DNA from 4 places in the Anoxybacillus sp. ST4 genome. Region 1 is predicted to be linked to each of the others. Evidence: riboswitches for the same ligand, from Rfam matches in the RefSeq annotation. Region 1 holds a riboswitch; each other region holds the start of a gene.
What was found. A riboswitch is a leader RNA that binds a small molecule or an ion and turns the genes downstream of it on or off. The one in region 1 is predicted to bind S-adenosylmethionine.
Positions count from the first base shown of each region.

Region 1 (3,106 bases):
GACGATGGGGGAGACGTGCTTCAGATGATGTTGGACGCGTTTTGCCCATTCGACTGAACCTTGTGCAGCATAAGTTACTTCATACAATTCACGTGGGAAACCGGAAAAATCATAAATCATCTCATACGTTCCGTCAATTGATGAAACGGTCGGTTGACGCGTCGTCCAATGTGCAGTAAATAAAACGATTGCTTTTGCATCTATGCGTTTACCGAAATTGGTTAAAAACGATGCATATGCGCTATCTTCAATAGCTAACATTGGTGATCCGTGCGCGAGAAATAAAGCAGTCATTATATTCCGTTACAGAAAACTTATAAGGCTTTATAAGATAGCTAAAAATCTTATAAAGACCTATGTTTCTTTCCTTGTTCATCGCGCCCGATTTCGCCAAAACTACTCTCGTTTGATATGGCGCTTCGAAGGCTTAAACTCCCCACTAACGAATGGGTACATATCAATTGCTAGGCTATTGATTTGCCATAATTTTTTAGGTTTATACTTGCGTTTACATCCCTGTCTATTTTGTTTCCACATTCATCGCATACAAACGTTCTTTCTGATAAAGAAAGTTTATCTTTTACAGCACCACAATGACTGCAAGTTTTAGACGAAGGGAAGAATCGATCTGCAACTATAAACTTGATCCCATTCCAAGCACATTTATATTCCATTTGCCTTTTAAACTCGCGGAATGTTTGTTCTTGTACAGCTTTCGATAGCTTTCTGTTCTTTAACATTCCATGAGTATGTAAGCTCTCCATCACAACATACTCTGGCTTGGTTTTCACCAAAGATGCAGTGATTTGATGAATATAATCGTGCCTGATATGTTTCAGCCTTCGATACGTTTTTAAAACAAGGAATTCCAACTTCTTTATATTGTTTGTTTTTCTGTAACGGAATTCACCTCCTTCTGTTTTTATTTTATTTTCCTCATATTTTTTCGCTAGTTTACGTTGTAGCCTTTTAAGTCTTTTCTCCAACTTCTTCACTTTTTTTGGTTTGGCAAAAGCATGACCTTATAAGTCTTTATCATCTTTTACCAACCCCTGAATCATTTTGTAAGTTGTATATAGAGTTTGGCTAAATTTTATAAATTTATTTTAACTGTTTCCAACCTCCTTCACTTTTGCCCCCACTTTACCATATATCGATTTGATTTGTCTATTTTTACATGTGAAGTGCAAATATATGTGCCATATCTTTGATGGGATGCATGCTGTTTGTTGTTGAAAGGGGAATAAAAAACAGTTGCAATTTTGTTGTAAATGATGTACATTAATTTAAAATCAGAAAATTCGATATTGTTTTGCGTTCTTATCGAGAGAAGCGGAGGGACTGGCCCGATGAAGCTTCAGCAACCAGCCAGAAACGGTCAGGTGCTAAATCCAGCGAATTGGCGTTCAATTCGGAAGATAAGAAGAAGCGATTGTCTATGGACAAAAAAGCCTTCTTCTTTGAAGGCTTTTATTTTTTTAGAAAGGAAGAGAGCGAATGAGTCATATTGAAACGCGGTTAGCGCAAATTGGCAATCGGAGCGAGAGAGCGACGGGAACGGTCAATCCACCAGTATATTTTTCAACGGCGTATCGGCATGAAGGCATCGGGCAGTCGACAGGGTATGATTACATTCGGACGGGAAACCCGACAAGGCATATTGTCGAAGAAGCGATTGCACAGCTAGAAGAAGGAGATCAAGGTTTCGCATGTAGTTCAGGCATGGCGGCGATTCAAACGGTGTTTGCGCTGTTTGAAAGCGGCGACCATTTTCTCGTTTCGGCCGATTTATATGGCGGAACGTATCGTTTGTTTGAAAAAGGATGGAAGAAATACGGGCTGTCGTTTACATACGTCGATTTTCGCGATGTTGATGCGGTAAAGGCATATGTGACGGACAAAACAAAAGCGATTTTTTTAGAGACGCCAACGAATCCTTTAATGCAAGAAGCGGACATCGAAGCGGTCGCGGCGTTTGCGAAACAACATGGGCTGCTTCTTATCGTCGATAATACGTTTTACACCCCTGTACTGCAAAAGCCGCTCACAAAAGGAGCCGACATCGTCGTTCATAGCGCGACAAAATATTTAGGCGGACATAACGATGTGCTAGCCGGGCTCATTGTCGCCAAAGGAAAACAATTGTGCGAACAGCTAGCGATGTATCATAACGCCATCGGTGCAGTGTTGTCGCCGTTTGATTCATGGCTGTTAATTCGCGGCATGAAGACGCTTGCGCTTCGCATGCGCCAGCACGAACAAAACGCAAAGGCGATATATGAATTTTTAGTCGAACATGAAGATGTGACGGACGTATTGTATCCGGGAAGAGGAGGAATGTTGTCGTTTCGCGTGCGCGATGAAAAATGGGTGGATGCCTTTTTGCGAAGTTTAAAGCTCATTACGTTTGCGGAAAGTTTAGGCGGTGTCGAAAGTTTTATTACGTATCCAGCGACGCAAACGCATATGGATATTCCAGAGGATGTTCGCATCGCAAACGGGGTGTGTAATCGCCTATTGCGTTTTTCTGTCGGCATTGAACATGCGGACGATTTAATTGCCGATTTAACTCAAGCGTTTCAACGCATGAAAGAGGTGTAAAAGATGGATTTGCAAACGCAACTCGTTCACAATAAATGGCGGATCGATGCGCAAACAGGGGCCGTTAGCGTTCCGATTCATCATGCGTCAACGTTTCATCAGTTTGATTTCGATACGTTTGGCAAATACGATTATAGCCGTTCGGGCAATCCGACGCGCGAGGCGTTAGAGGAGACGATTGCGGAATTAGAAGGTGGAGCGAGCGGTTTTGCGTTCGCATCGGGCATGGCTGCCATTTCAACAGCCTTTTTATTGTTATCAAAAGGGGATCACGTATTAATTACCGATGATGTGTATGGTGGAACGTATCGCATCCTCACCGATGTATTGAGCCGATTTGGCATCGAGCATACGTTTGTCGATATGACTGATTTAGATGCGGTAGCGCGCCACATTCGCCCAAACACGAAAGTCATTTATATGGAAACGCCATCGAATCCGCTATTGAAAATTACGGATATTCGTGGGGTTGTGAAGCTCGCTAAGGCGCACGGGTGTTTAACGT
Region 1 is NZ_JAHZOE010000005.1:4,881-7,986, reverse strand. It holds gene K1I44_RS05310 (DODA-type extradiol aromatic ring-opening family dioxygenase) at 1-294, opposite strand, end outside; partial or broken gene K1I44_RS05305 (RNA-guided endonuclease InsQ/TnpB family protein) at 465-1,001, opposite strand; SAM riboswitch class I at 1,318-1,425, shown strand; gene K1I44_RS05300 (methionine biosynthesis PLP-dependent protein) at 1,498-2,601, shown strand; gene metC (cystathionine beta-lyase) at 2,605-3,106, shown strand, end outside.

Region 2 (3,106 bases), on a different contig from region 1:
ATAAAACGTCGTAAACGGCGTATGCGGTAAGTGTAGCTCACGGCATTTTTCAAGTAAAAAGTCGCGCGCGATGACGTGATCGGCTCGTTTTGCTGCCGCTAAATCAGTAATGGAATCGCCGATGACGATCGTTTTCGCCCCTTCTGGCGCAAGTTTACGAAGAAGTGACGGCTTGCAGCAGCCGCATCCATTTTGGCAATGTTCATCGCACGCATGCGGCCACGTAATGCGAATCGTATCGCCGCTAAAATCGGCGCCATTACAATAAATACGTTCTTTTTCAATGAGCCCGTCAAGCAGCGGATAGACGAAAAAGTCGATGCCGCCGCTGACGATATAAAGCGGAATTTGCCGCTCGTTCGTAAACGCGACAAACTCAGAAAATCCGTCGCGAATGCGCGCGGTGCGCAGTAAAAACTGCACGATATCTTCTTTCAACGTTGTCGGTAAAAGCGAGAACATGCGCCCGACGCCTTCCTGCACCGTACATGCTTGCGCCAATATATCGTCTTTGATCGCTTCCCACTCCGGCGGGGCAAACTGTTTCATGAGCGCAATAATGTTATCGTTTAACGTAATCGTCCCATCAAAATCGCAAAAAATGACCGGCTTCATCATGCGCTCCCCCATAAATCAAGCGCTTGTTTTAACGCTTCGTTTTCCGTCGCAGCCTCATGAAGCGAACGCCCAGAAAGCACCGCTTCCACCGCGGCGCGAAACGCTTGCCCGCCACCGACAGCGCCTTGCGGATGTCCGTGCACTCCACCGCCTGCGTTAATGACACAATCGATACCAAAGTCGCGCATAAGAAGCGGCACAAGTCCCGGATGAATGCCGGCAGATGGAACAGGGAATGCGCGTAAAAACAAATCTTCTTTCGTTAATTCATGAGCGATTGCAAGCGTCTGTTCTTTTTCAAGCGCAACGCTTCCGTACGGCGATGGAAAGAGCGAAAAATCCGCCCCTGCCATGCGCAACAATTTCCCAAGTAAAAGCGCATAACTGACGCCATACACGTGCGACGAAGCGATCGCTCCGCTAAACGACGGATGCGCCATAATCGGCAAGCGAATGTCGTCATCTTCACGAAGCGCTTGCAATACATCTAACCCGTATGTAAAGACGTTAAACAATAATACGTCCGCGCCAAGTTCTGCCGCGCGCTTTGCCTTTTCTTTTAGCTGAAACGTTTTTCCTGTCAAATTTACCGCATATAACGTCCGATGCCCTGTTTGTTCGTACACGTCTTGTAACGCTTGTTTTCCTGCGACGATCCGTTTTTCAAAAGGGGTAAGGTCGTTGTCAAACAAAATTTCATCATCTTTAACGAGATCGACGCCGCCAAGCGCTTGCAGCTTTAATTGTTCGGTCACGTATCGCAAATCGCGGCCGATGACCGCTTTAAAAATGCTCATGACGAGCGGACGGTCAAAGACGCCAAGCTTTTCGCGAATGCCGTCCATGCCAAAGCGTGGACCGGGAAATGCCCGTTTTAATTCATCAGAAAACGTAAGATCAACGAGTTTAATCGTTCCATCAAGCGACAACTTCCCGAACGTCGTCGTCAAAATCGCTGGAAAATCGGCGCTAAAATTGATGCTCGGATACGAAATGCGCACGAGCGCCCGTTTAAGTCGCTTCCCGAAATACGTATTGACGCGCTCATCTTCCTCAAGCTGTTCAATCGACTCTACAACCCCTTTATGTTTTTTCAACTGCTCTTGTTCAAGCTGCGGCAAATCAGTCCACGAACCGACAGTGAGCCCAAGCGCGATCCCTTCTGCTTTTTTCGCTACATCTTTGTCATCATGAATGAAATACGTTGCGGTAATCATACTCCCACTCCTTTACAAATAAAAAACCTCTTCATAAGAAGAGGTTCGATCAGTCGTCTCTTCTTATCTCTCAGCGATTGCTGCGAGAATTAGCACCGTGCTTAACAGCTGTTAAGTCGGTTGCCGGGCTTCATCGGGCTCGTCCCTCCGCCTACTCTTGATAAGAATTCGCAATGTATATAATTTTTTGAACAGTTCGTTTTTCGTAAATGTAATTCGAATTATGCCAGCACTTTCTCCATTTGTCAATCATTTTTTAAAAAAGTTGCAACCGTCCGATTCGTTCCGCTGCTTCTTTTAGCCGTTCTTCACTCGTCAATAGCCCTACGCGCACGTAGCCTTCCCCATGTTCCCCAAAACCGATGCCCGGTGCGACCGCCACATGCGCTTGATTAAGCAAAAGGTCAGCAAACGTCTCAGACGTATATCCTTTTGGCACCGGAAGCCACGCAAAAAAAGATCCTGCTGGTGCTTGCACGTTCCAACCGACGTCTTTTAGCGCGCGAATAAACGTATTCCGTCTTGCTTCATACGTGGCAACAAGCTCAGCGACGCATTGTTGCGACTGTAAAAGCGCGACCGCTGCTGCTTCTTGAATGGCGCCGAACATGCTCACATACAAATGATCTTGCAAAACGTTGATCGCTTCAATCATACTTTCGTTGCCGACCGCAAAGCCGATGCGCCATCCTGCCATATTGTACGTTTTTGAAAACGTGTAAATTTCAATGCCGACGTCTTTCGCTCCTTCTGTTTGCAAAAAGCTGACCGGCTTTTTCCCGTCAAAACCGATCGCCCCGTACGCAAAATCGTGTACGACGGCAATGCCGTATTTTTGTGCAAACGAAACCGTTTCTTTAAAAAACGATTCCGTCGCTGTCGCGCCTGTCGGGTTGTTCGGATAGTTTAAAAACATAAGTTTCGCTTGTTTTACGACACGTTCATCTAACTCCTCATAATTAGGCAAAAAATTGTTTTCCGCTCGCAGCGGCATCATTTCCATGCGCGCCCGCGCCAGCACAACGCCCGACCAATAGTCCGGATAACCGGGATCGGGAACGAGCACGACATCGCCTTCGTTTACTAAACAAAGCGGCATTTCAACGAGCCCAGCTTTTCCGCCAAATAAAATGGCGACTTCTTTTTCTGGATCAATCGTTACCCCATATTCGCGCTTATAAAACGTCGCCACCGCCTCTTTTAAAAACGAATAGCCGCGAAATGGCGAATATTTATGATATGTCGGGTTGGCAGCCGCTTGCTGAAGCGCG
Region 2 is NZ_JAHZOE010000010.1:54,414-57,519, reverse strand. It holds gene K1I44_RS08410 (2-hydroxy-3-keto-5-methylthiopentenyl-1-phosphate phosphatase) at 1-618, opposite strand, end outside; gene mtnW (2,3-diketo-5-methylthiopentyl-1-phosphate enolase) at 615-1,835, opposite strand; SAM riboswitch class I at 1,896-2,002, opposite strand; gene K1I44_RS08400 (pyridoxal phosphate-dependent aminotransferase) at 2,092-3,106, opposite strand, start outside.
Region 2: another riboswitch for S-adenosylmethionine. It lies ahead of mtnW (2,3-diketo-5-methylthiopentyl-1-phosphate enolase); the one in region 1 lies ahead of K1I44_RS05300 (methionine biosynthesis PLP-dependent protein).

Region 3 (3,106 bases), on a different contig from region 1:
ATAAAAGCGAGCGCTCGCTCGATTTCTTCATTCGCACCGTCTAAATGAACGAACAACACCCCGTATGAACCGTGATGCGTTTGCGAAATTTTCCCTTGCAAAATGTTCACGTTCAAATCAAATTGTCGAATGATGTGCGTGATGAGCGGTTGCTCAGCTGCTTCGCCGACAAATGTAAGCTGTACAACTTTTCCATTTGGATATCGCTCAAGAAGATGCAACATCGCTTCTTTCGTTTCTTCCGGCTCAGTTACTTGTTGAACGAAACGCTTCGTAATCGGCTGCTCCGGCTTACGAAACACGTGAAGCACTTCACCCATTTCAACGATTTTTCCGTTTTCCATGACCGCTACACGATCACAAATTTTACGAATGACGTGCATTTCATGGGTGATTAATACGATCGTTAAACCGAGACGTTTATTAATGTCGACGAGCAAATCTAAGATGGAATCTGTCGTTTGTGGGTCGAGCGCTGACGTCGCCTCGTCGCACAACAACACTTTCGGATTGTTCGCTAACGCGCGTGCAATGCCGACGCGCTGCTTTTGTCCTCCGCTCAATTGCGACGGATACGCGTCTTCCCTTCCTTGCAGTCCGACAAGTTGAATTAGTTCATCAACGCGCTTCATTCGCTCCTCTTTCGGGACGCCGGCAATTTCGAGGGGGAATGCAATATTTTCGCGCACTGTTCGCGACCAAAGTAAATTGAAATGTTGGAAAATCATGCCGATTTGCTGGCGCGCTTGTCGCAATTGTTTTCCGCCAATTTTTCCGATCTCCTTGCCATCGACGATGACTTCGCCGCTCGTTGGCTTTTCTAATCCGTTTAATAACCGAATGAGCGAACTTTTTCCTGCACCGCTATAGCCGATAATGCCAAAAATTTCTCCTGCTTCAATATGCAAGTTCACACGATCAACAGCGGTCACATGTCCACTTGCTGCTTTGTACACTTTTGTTACATTCGATAATGTAATCACGTTGCTGTCACCTTCCTTCCATGAAAAAAGCCTTTCTGCTCAAGAGAACAGAAAGGCGCGAATCGTCCGTTCTGTCTCTTATCTCTCAAAGCAAACGCTTTGTGTGAATTGGCACCATTTCAGCAGCGCTGACGGTTGCCGGGTTTCATCGGGCACATCCCTCCACCTCTCTTGATAAGAGCGCTTTTAAACGCTTTATTCAGTTAACGTTTTAATATGTTTGAGGATCATTTTAAATTACAAAGGTGAGTATATCATCGAAAGAAGGACAGTGTCAATAAAAATTTTTCAACTATTTCCCCTTCATAATCAAGTGAACTGAATATATAGCATGAGAAACCACTACTCTTTGGATGTCGGACTACGAACAAACCCGCCGCTTTGTTAAAATGCAAAAGACTGACCCAACACGCATTAGCGTTTCAGATCAGCCTCTTCAGTTCAAAAAATGAAGTTAAACTTTCCAATTGCAGGCATACATAGTTACATGCCAAACGAACCCTTTAATTACACTCTTCTTTTGTAATTCTAATCGTTACATACACTTTATGAAAAGAGTCATAGTAGTCAGCTTGTGCAACACTAGATGTATACCATTTATCAACTAATTTTAAGTAAGAATCTGTATTCACTAAAGAATAAATTCCTGTAATAGTAGAGGACTTAGTGGTTAGATTTCGATCGTACGTAACTGTCATCGTCACTGTACCATACATACTCTGAACCGTTTTTGTTTCTTTATTTCCTCGGATAATAGTATCAAGTGGAGTAATTTTTGATTTTGAATTGCTTAATTTCGCTATTGAACTCCCTACTGCAGGAGTAACTATAATTGTTACATTACCCTCTTTATATACTCGTTTCGGGAGCGTACTAGCTTCAGTAGTAATTAACGATCCAAAAAACCCATCTAATAACAGAGTAACAGTTAATGCTAGGGTAGGGACTAAAATAAGCCTTCTAAATTTACTTTTCATTATTTTCTCTCCTCGCATAGTCCAATTGTAATGCTAGTTCTCCGCTACTTGTCCATAATGAGATAGACTTGTACATTAGCGTCAGTTAAACATCGGTATCATGAATATTAAATAGAAATTTTTATTTAGCTGATTACTCACCATAGGTATACCGTATTGTATAAAAATCAGACATTCTTTATTTCAACTTATACATTGCTTACACTCCTCCGCTTCTTCTCAAAAATTAGCTGATCAGCTATTTTCAATTTACCAAAAATAGAAAAGAAAAAAATCCGTATTTTCCGCCAATTTTTTGGCGAAAATCCGCCAATTCCTTTAAAACAAATGACAAAGTTTATTAAATGAAGTAGAATTTAGGAAAAGAGTAGAGAGGGAAATCGCATGACTATTCGTACATTGCTTGTTGATTCCGATCCTGTCTATTTGCTTGGTTTGGAAAAATTGTTGGAAAACGAAAGTAGCATAACGGTTGTCGGTTCTGTTTCTTGTATTGATTCACTAGAGACTCTCATACATATACATGTACCAGATGTCATTGTGATAAATGCGCATATGCACATAATAAAAGCATTTGACTGGATAAAAAATGCGAAGAAGACACACCCTATGATAAATGTCATTATGCTATGCAACTATCCACCACTTGCCTTATCTGCGTATGAGGCAGGTGTATCCGTGATATTATCAAAAGAAAAAGTTTCTACTCATTTGGCACATGCGATTCGCCACAGCAATGGAGGAGAGAGACTTCTTTTACTTGACAGTGAAGCTACATGTCACATGACAAGTTGTTTGACAAAAATTGAAATAGATATATTACAAATGTTAGCAGATGATAAAACAAGTGTACAAATCAGTGAACATCTAAATATGAGTAAACGAACGTTTGAACGGCACCTTTCTTCTATTTTCGAAAAATTGGGGGTTTTGTCACGAACAGGAGCGGTTGCTCAAACGCTGCGGTTACAACTCATAAAATGAAAGGTGCTAGTCGAAAAATCTAACTAGCACCTTTCATATTTACACCCGCGAATACATCGACCGTACCCCTGTCGCCGCTTCAATCGCTTGTTCTAAGTCTTCGATTAAATCATCGACATTTTCAATACCGACCGATAAACGAATCATATCTTCTGTCACACC
Region 3 is NZ_JAHZOE010000012.1:47,411-50,516, forward strand. It holds gene K1I44_RS09210 (methionine ABC transporter ATP-binding protein) at 1-983, opposite strand, end outside; SAM riboswitch class I at 1,059-1,164, opposite strand; gene K1I44_RS09215 (hypothetical protein) at 1,487-1,960, opposite strand; gene K1I44_RS09220 (response regulator transcription factor) at 2,345-2,944, shown strand; gene K1I44_RS09225 (O-acetylhomoserine aminocarboxypropyltransferase/cysteine synthase family protein) at 2,984-3,106, opposite strand, start outside.
Region 3: another riboswitch for S-adenosylmethionine. It lies ahead of K1I44_RS09210 (methionine ABC transporter ATP-binding protein); the one in region 1 lies ahead of K1I44_RS05300 (methionine biosynthesis PLP-dependent protein).

Region 4 (3,106 bases), on a different contig from region 1:
ACGCGTTCGCTAAAATCGCTAAGCCGAGCGTGCCGATTTTGTTCGCTGTATCGCCGTTGGCGGCAATGCGGTCTGCCCCGACGATGACGGCAGAAATGCGCTTTGCTTTCATCGTTTGCGCCGCCATATTGTCTGTAATGAGCGTCACATCGACGCCAGCTTGCGAAAGTTCCCAAGCGGTAAGCCGCGCACCTTGCAGCACAGGGCGCGTTTCGCAAGCGTACGCATGAAGCGTCATTCCTTTTTCTTTCGCTAAATGAAACGGTGCGAGCGCCGTGCCGTATCGGGCGGTAGCAATCGCCCCCGCATTGCAAATCGTCATGATGCGATCGCCGTCTTGGAACAAAGAAAGGGCATGTTCGCCGATGCGTCGGCATACGTCTTCATCTTCAACTTGAATGCAAATCGCTTCATGAATGAGCGTCGTTTTCGCTTCATTGACCGAGGTGGCGTTGGCGACGCTTTTCATGAGCCGGTCAAGCGCCCAAAATAAATTGACGGCGGTCGGGCGCGAGCTCGCTAAATAGTCGCGGTCGCGCTTTAAGTTGGCGTGAAACTGTGCTAAGTCGTTCGTTTCATACGATTTCGCCGCGAGCGCTAACCCGAAGGCGGCCGTCATGCCGATCGCCGGCGCTCCGCGTACGTTGAGCGCGACGATCGCGTCCCATACGTCTTTTATGTTTTTTAATTCTAAATATTCAGTCTTATGAGGCAATGCTTGTTGGTTTAAAATCGTAATATGTGTATCGTGCCATTGTACAGATTTCATCGTCTTCCTCCTAGCTGTTGACATGTACCGTTTGTTGTACGAGACGTTTGATAGCATGAATCGGCAAATGTTCACGTTGCACGATGAGCTCGCGTCCGAGGCGAAGAGCGTGCCGTTTTGCTTCTAGCCGCCGTTCAAGCGGCAATTCGTCCAAATCAGCTACGTGCGCTAAGCCGATCGTGCGGCGAATGACTTCGCAACCAGCAAATCCGATCGCTTCGACGAGCGCATCGTTCATGATGTCGTCGAGCACGAAAGAAACGCGCGCATACGGTTCGTTGCTTTCTTGCCAACATGTTGTAAATGTGCGAACAAACACGTCCCACGTTTTTTCAATATGTGTAAAGAGCGGCTCGCGTTCGCTTTCATGGCGAGAGAGGGCGTTTAATAGTAAATTGGCAAAAAATTGCCCTAAATCAAAGCCGATCGGACCGTAAAATGCAAATTCTGGATCAATTACTTTCGTGTCATCGTCGCTTGCGAATATGCTTCCGGTATGTAAGTCGCCATGAAGCAACACGTCTGCTTTTGTTAAAAAGAGCCGTTTTAATTTCGCTGCTTCGCGCTTGAGTTCATCATCTTGCCAAAGCTGCTCGACATCAGCACGAAGCTCCGTTTCAAAGCTGTTCGTGTCGTGGTCAAAAAACGGGTCGGTAAAGACGAGATCTTCCGTAATTTTACATAGTTCAGGGTTTGTAAATTGTTGGGCGAGCTTCTTTTTTTGTTGTTGATTCATGCCAAAATCCGATGTATAAAACGCTGTTTTGGCGATAAATTCCCCAATATGTTGTGACAAGTGCGGGAACGTTTTTCCTTCGATCAGCCCGCGGCGCGCGATTTGTAAATGTGATAAATCTTCCATCACTGTAATCGCTAAAGTCTCATCGGAATAATACACTTTTGGTACATACTGAGGGACGTAGCTTGCGAACGTGCGCAACGCTTGGCTTTCGATTGTTGCGCGCTTTAATGTGAGCGGCCAGCTTTCACCGACGACTTTCGCGTACGGCAACGCTTGTTTTATGATGATGCTGTCGTTTGTGCGCTCGTTGACGATGCGAAAGACGAGGTTTAAGTTGCCATCGCCAATTTCTTGGCATGAAAGAAGCGCATCTTCTTGGAATAGCCCTAAACGAATCGCGAGCGCGACCGCCTTTTGCTCTGTTAACGGTTCGTACATAGTAATTCCTCCCTTAGCATAAATAAAAAACCTCTTTCGCTGAACGAAAGAGGTTTGAAGTTTGCTTCGCACCTCTTATCTCTCAGCCTACTGCTGCAAGAATTAGCACCGTGCGTCATCGCCGGTTGCCGGGTTTCATCGGGCTCGTCCCTCCACCTGCTCTTGATAAGAGTGTTTGTATTATTCGAATGTTTGTAACAATGAAAAAGTTTCGTGAATTCGCTTGATTCGAATCATACATCGCTTCATGCTCGTTTGTCAATCATTTTTTAAAAATTTTTTATACACATCTGGACGGCGATCGGAAAAAATCGGGATGCGTGCGCGCACATGTTGCACGTCATTCATATCGATCGTCGCCATCACGATCGCCTCTCGTTCATCCCCTTCAGCGATGATGTGTCCCCATGGGTCAACGATCATCGAGTGGCCGGCAAATTCGTTGTTCGGATCTTTTCCTGCTCGGTTGCAAGCGACGACGTAACATTGATTTTCAATCGCGCGCGCCATTAACAACGTGCGCCAATGATGCAGGCGAGCGAGCGGCCATTCGGCGACGACAAATAGCACTTCGGCGCCGTGAAGCGCATGCGTGCGAATCCATTCCGGAAAGCGAATGTCATAACAAATGACGCCTGCGCCCGTCACGCCGTCAAGCGAAAATATGCCCGTCGTTTCCCCAGCTTGCAAATGTTTATGTTCATCCATCAATTTGAACAAATGAAGTTTACTATATTCGCTAACGACATGACCGTTTCGATCGACGACGTACATCGTGTTCGTTATTTGTCTTTCCGTCTTTTTCGCTACCGATCCGCCGACAATATGCACATTGTACGCGCGTGCAAGCGAAGAAAGAAACGTTTTTGTATGTTCGCCGTTTTCATCGGCGATATCGCCAAGTCTCGCTAAATCGTATCCTGTCGTCCATAGCTCTGGCAAGACGACGACGTCGACGTTACGGGCAATTTGTTCCATGTAGCGCATGACGGTTTGTTTATTTTTTTCCGGCTCCCCAAAGGCAATGTCCATTTGTATACAAGCAATATTCATTCGTTTCACCTCGAAAAAATTTTCTTTACATTTTGATTTTTACAATATATGATGTTTGACTAGAATTTCAACCTTTTTGTGAAGTAGGTGGGCAAAATGACGAC
Region 4 is NZ_JAHZOE010000010.1:51,158-54,263, forward strand. It holds gene mtnA (S-methyl-5-thioribose-1-phosphate isomerase) at 1-769, opposite strand, end outside; gene mtnK (S-methyl-5-thioribose kinase) at 780-1,949, opposite strand; SAM riboswitch class I at 2,022-2,121, opposite strand; gene K1I44_RS08395 (carbon-nitrogen family hydrolase) at 2,208-3,002, opposite strand; gene K1I44_RS08400 (pyridoxal phosphate-dependent aminotransferase) at 3,099-3,106, shown strand, end outside.
Region 4: another riboswitch for S-adenosylmethionine. It lies ahead of mtnK (S-methyl-5-thioribose kinase); the one in region 1 lies ahead of K1I44_RS05300 (methionine biosynthesis PLP-dependent protein).